Regions from separate parts of the Arthrobacter sp. Soc17.1.1.1 genome, predicted to be linked through region 1. Evidence: predicted binding sites of a transcription regulator. Region 1 holds the regulator's gene; the other holds the start of a gene.
What was found. Region 1 encodes LexA, which represses DNA repair genes until DNA is damaged. Its sites were predicted from a motif close to TCGAACANNTGTTCGA; they were not measured.
Positions count from the first base shown of each region.

Region 1 (2,390 bases):
TAGGGGTGCAGCCCCACGAGGTCGTCACGCAGCGGGAGGTTTGCGAGGGCGTCGACGGATGAGGGCACCTCACGAGTTTAAGCGATGCGGGCTGCAGCGGCGAACGGAGCAGGCCGGCGACGATCACCGCCGCAGTGTGCTGCATGCCTAGCCGTCCGCGGGGATCGCGACGGTCTGCCCGGCCTGCACGACGGAGCCGCGCAGGTCGTTGAGTTCGACCATCTCCGCGACGACGTCACGGGGATCGCGCTCCGGTGCGTACCGGACGGCGAGGTCCCAGAGGGACTCCCCCGCAGCGACACTCACCTCGACCGTCGACGACGGCGCGGGCAGCGACTCGCCGGCCTGCGCCTGCGAGGTGAGGAAGGCGCCGAGCAGGATGAGGGCCGCCACTCCCAGCGCGATCGGCAGGCCGACCAGGACGAACCGGCCGCGCCGCGTCAGGGTCAGGGGGCGCTCCGCACTCCGCTGCGTGGAGGTACGGGGCTGTACTGAGCCGTCGGGCTGCGTGGAGGGACGGGGCTGGAGGAAGGCGTAGGGAGAGTTCGAGGTGGAGGAGGTGGTGGACGTCGTCGTCCTGCGGGACGGTCGGGGGACACGCGGACGGATCGACGCGGGGAACTCCGATGCCGTGGGGCGGACGAGACGCAGGCGTCCCCCGCCGCGGGTGGGGGTCGGCGCCCATAGCGCCGTGCTGCCGTGCAGTGCGGGTGCTTCAGCCATTGCCTAGCCTCTTTCCCTTCGAATAGCCGATCAGGGCTGGACTCCTGTTTCGAACGCGTGTTCTAATTTATCTGAGCCTATTTCTAGCACTGAGGGACGACCGTTGTCGAGACTCGCTCGAACATATGTTTGAAAAGCCCCACCGTCTGCCCTAGCGTGAACAGGGCAGGGCATCGACGTCACCGGCTGCTACGGAGCGGCAGGAACGGCGTCGACATACCTCAGGCAATCACCCGCCACTGACAGAACCGTTTCCCGCGCAGGCGGGGGGCGGCAGGCGGGCACAACGGGATCTCCAGTCCAGGGCGAAAGGCGCAACAGTGGCGGAACCAACACGGACGGACCGGCCGGATTCGAACACGGTGCCGGCGGACGCCGTGCCCATCTCGGCCGGTCGCGGCCGTCCCCGCGGCCGTTCGGTGTCCAAGGGGCTGACGGCGCGCCAGCTGACGATCCTCGAGACCATCCAGCGTTCGATCGCGGACAAGGGGTACCCGCCGTCGATGCGCGAGATCGGCGACACGGTGGGCCTCGCGAGCCTCTCGAGCGTGACGCACCAGCTGTCGCAGCTGGAGCGGCTCGGCTATCTCCGGCGCGACCCCAAGCGCCCCCGGGCCATGGAGGTCCTGCTCCCGCTCACGCTGCCGCCGGAAGCGCCGGCCGGCGCGGACGGATCGGCGGAGCGGAAGACCTCCGCCGAGCACCGCGTCGCGGTGGACACGGCGCTGGTGCCGCTCGTGGGCCGCATCGCAGCGGGCGGGCCCATCCTCGCGGACCAGGTGGTGGAGGACGTCATGCCCCTCCCCCGGCAGCTCGTGGGCCACGGCGAGCTCTTCATGCTGCGGGTCTCCGGGGACTCGATGGTCGACGCCGCGATCTGCGACGGCGACTGGGTAGTGGTCCGCAAGCAGCAGAGCGCCCAGAACGGCGACATCGTCGCGGCGCTGCTCGACGACGAAGCCACCGTGAAGACGTTCCGCCAGCGCGACGGCCACACCTGGCTCCTGCCCCAGAACACGCGCTACGAGCCCATCCTCGGCGACCACGCCAGCATCATGGGCAAGGTCGTCTCGGTGATGCGCGCGCTCTAGCAGCCCGCTTCCACCGGTGCGCGGAGGGCGCCGCAGTCCCCGACTGCGGCGCCCTCCGCGTACCGCGGGGCAGGCGTGTCAGCGGGCGGAGAGCCGTTCGAGGATCCCGGTGACAGTGGCCCTGTCGGTCGTCGCCCAGAACGGCGGCAGCGCTGCGCGGAGGAAGCCGCCGTAGCGGGCCGTGGCGAGGCGGCTGTCGAGCACGGCGACGACGCCCCGGTCCCCCGCCGAACGGATGAGCCGCCCCGCCCCCTGCGCGAGCCGCACCGCTGCGTGGGTGGCCGAGACGCTCATGAAGCCGTTGCCGCCGTTCCGTGCGACCGCCCGCGTGCGCGCGGTCATCAGGGGGTCGTCGGGCCGCGGGAACGGGATGCGGTCGATCACCACGAGGCGGCAGGAGGCGCCGGGCACGTCGACACCCTGCCACAGGGACATCGTGCCGAACAGGCAGGTGTCCGGTTCGGCCGCGAACCTGTCCACGAGGCCGCTGAGCGAGGACTCGCCCTGGCAGAGGATCTCGAAGTCGACCTGCGGCCGCAGCGCCTCGGCCGCCTCCTCGGCGGCGCGCCGTGAGGA
Region 1 covers NZ_JBAJII010000001.1:1,332,420-1,334,809, reverse strand. Annotated here, with positions in the region: gene V6S67_RS06055 (histidinol-phosphate transaminase) at 1-68, opposite strand, end outside; gene V6S67_RS06050 (LysM peptidoglycan-binding domain-containing protein) at 148-723, opposite strand; gene lexA (transcriptional repressor LexA) at 1,101-1,814, shown strand; gene V6S67_RS06040 (ATP-dependent DNA helicase) at 1,893-2,390, opposite strand, start outside.

Region 2 (2,390 bases), 350 kb from region 1:
AACGCGCACCTCCCCGAGGATGTCCTGGCGGAGCTCGAGAACGACGACTGACATCGCACCGCTGCACATCCCCGGCCACCTTGCGCGGGTGACGCCATGACCTACCGCGTCATGGGCGTCGATCCCGGACTCACGCGGTGCGGGCTCGCCGTCGTCGACATCGAACCGAACCGCCGCTCCACGCTCGTCGCCGTCGGCGTCGTCGGGACCGAGGCCGGCAGGAGCCTCGACGAGCGGCTGCTGGTGATCTCCGAGGCCGTGGACTCGTGGCTGGACCTGCACCAGCCCCAGGTGCTCGCCGTCGAGCGCGTCTTCAGCCAGCTCAACGTCAGTACCGTGATGGGCACGGCGCAGGCGTCCGGCGTCGTGATCGTGTCCGCGGCGCGGCGCGGCATCCCGGTGGCCCTCCACACGCCCACCGAGGTGAAGGCCGCGGTCACCGGCAACGGCCAGGCGGACAAGGTCGCGGTCACCAAGATGGTCACGAAGATCCTCCGGCTCGAGACGGCCCCCCGGCCGGCCGACGCCGCCGACGCCCTGGCCCTCGCCATCACGCATGCCTGGCGCAGGGGAGTGGGCGTCCAGGGCGCCGCCGCGTCGGCGGCCGGAGGGTCCATCACCCCCGCGCAGCGCATCTGGGCCGAGGCGGAGGCACGGGCCCGACGGCGGTAGCGCCGCTGCAGGGCCCGGTCCGGGGCCGTCGGCGCACACAATCGGTGTGGCGACTCGATCGAACGGCGCGACGCCAGTACCGTTAGACATTAGAACGTATGTTCGACGTCGGGCGACCGCCCGGCCGACCCCTCAGCATCTGCCCTGGAGAGCCCCATGATCAGTTCCCTGCGCGGGACAGTGACCCACGTGGGCCTGCACTCCGCCGTCCTCGACGTCAACGGCTTCGGCATGCAGGTCCAGGCCACGCCGCAGACGCTTGCCGGACTGCGCGTGGGGGAGCAGGCAGCCATCGCCACGGCGATGATCGTGCGCGAGGACTCCATGACGCTCTTCGGCTTCGAGGACGCCGACCAGCGCGAGGTCTTCGAGACCCTCCTGGCCGTCAGCGGCGTCGGCCCACGCCTCGCCCTCGCCGTGCTCGCCGTGCACACACCGGACGCCATCCGGATCGCGGCGTCGTCGGGCGACGACAAGGCCTTCAGCAAGGTGCCGGGCATCGGCCCGAAGGGCGCACGGCGCATCGTGCTCGAACTCGCCGGGAAGCTCGTGCCCCTGGAGGCGAAGCCCGGCGTCCCGGCCCGGACGTGGCAGGGGCAGGTCCTCACCGCCATGATGGGCCTCGGCTGGTCCGAGAAGGACGCGGGCGCGGCGATCGACGCCGCCGTCGCCGAGGCGCCCGAGGTGGCAGCGACCGGTGACGTGGGACAGATCCTCAAGCTCACGCTGCGCCGGCTCGGCCAGGACGGCGCCCGGAGCTCCGCCCGGACGAAGGTGGGGTCATGACGGACCGGCAGCCCGAGGACGCGCCGCTCGTCGCTCCGGCCGCCGATCCCGAGGACCGCGCCGTCGAGGCGGCGCTCCGCCCCCGGAACCTCGACGACTTCGTGGGGCAGAAGCGGGTGCGCCGCCAGCTCTCGCTCGTCCTCGAGGCCTCCCGCCTGCGCGGCCGCAGCGCGGACCACGTGCTGCTCTCCGGGCCGCCCGGGCTGGGCAAGACGACGCTCGCCATGATCATCGCGGCGGAGATGAACGCCCCGCTCCGCATCACCTCGGGGCCGGCGATCCAGCACGCGGGCGACCTCGCGGCGATCCTCTCCTCCCTGACCGAGGGCGAGGTGCTCTTCCTCGACGAGATCCACCGCATGTCCCGGCCCGCCGAGGAGATGCTCTACATGGCCATGGAGGACTTCCGGGTCGACATCATCGTGGGCAAGGGCCCGGGAGCGACGGCGATCCCCCTCGAGCTGCCGCCCTTCACCCTCGTCGGAGCCACCACCCGGGCCGGGCTGCTGCCCGGCCCGCTCCGCGACCGCTTCGGATTCACCGGGCACCTGGAGTTCTACTCCACCGAGGAACTCGAACTCGTGCTCCGGCGCTCGGCAATGCTCATGGACATGAAGGTGAACTCGGCGGCCTTCTCCGAGATCGCCGGCCGGTCCCGCGGCACGCCGCGTATCGCCAACCGCCTGCTGCGCCGCGTCCGGGACTGGGCGCTCGTGCACGGCATCGACCTCATCGACGCCCGCGCCGCGAGTGCCGCCCTCGACATGTACGAGGTGGACGCGCGCGGCCTCGACCGGCTGGACCGCTCCGTCCTGACAGCGCTCATCACCAAGTTCAACGGCGGGCCGGTGGGGCTGTCGACACTGGCGATCGCCGTGGGGGAGGAGCCCGAGACGGTGGAGACCGTCGCCGAGCCCTACCTGGTGCGCGAG
Region 2 covers NZ_JBAJII010000001.1:1,687,261-1,689,650, forward strand. Annotated here, with positions in the region: gene V6S67_RS07640 (YebC/PmpR family DNA-binding transcriptional regulator) at 1-51, shown strand, start outside; gene ruvC (crossover junction endodeoxyribonuclease RuvC) at 97-672, shown strand; gene ruvA (Holliday junction branch migration protein RuvA) at 829-1,458, shown strand; gene ruvB (Holliday junction branch migration DNA helicase RuvB) at 1,455-2,390, shown strand, end outside.
Region 2: ruvA (Holliday junction branch migration protein RuvA) is a predicted target of LexA. The motif match lies at 763-778, and genes of this name have one in related genera.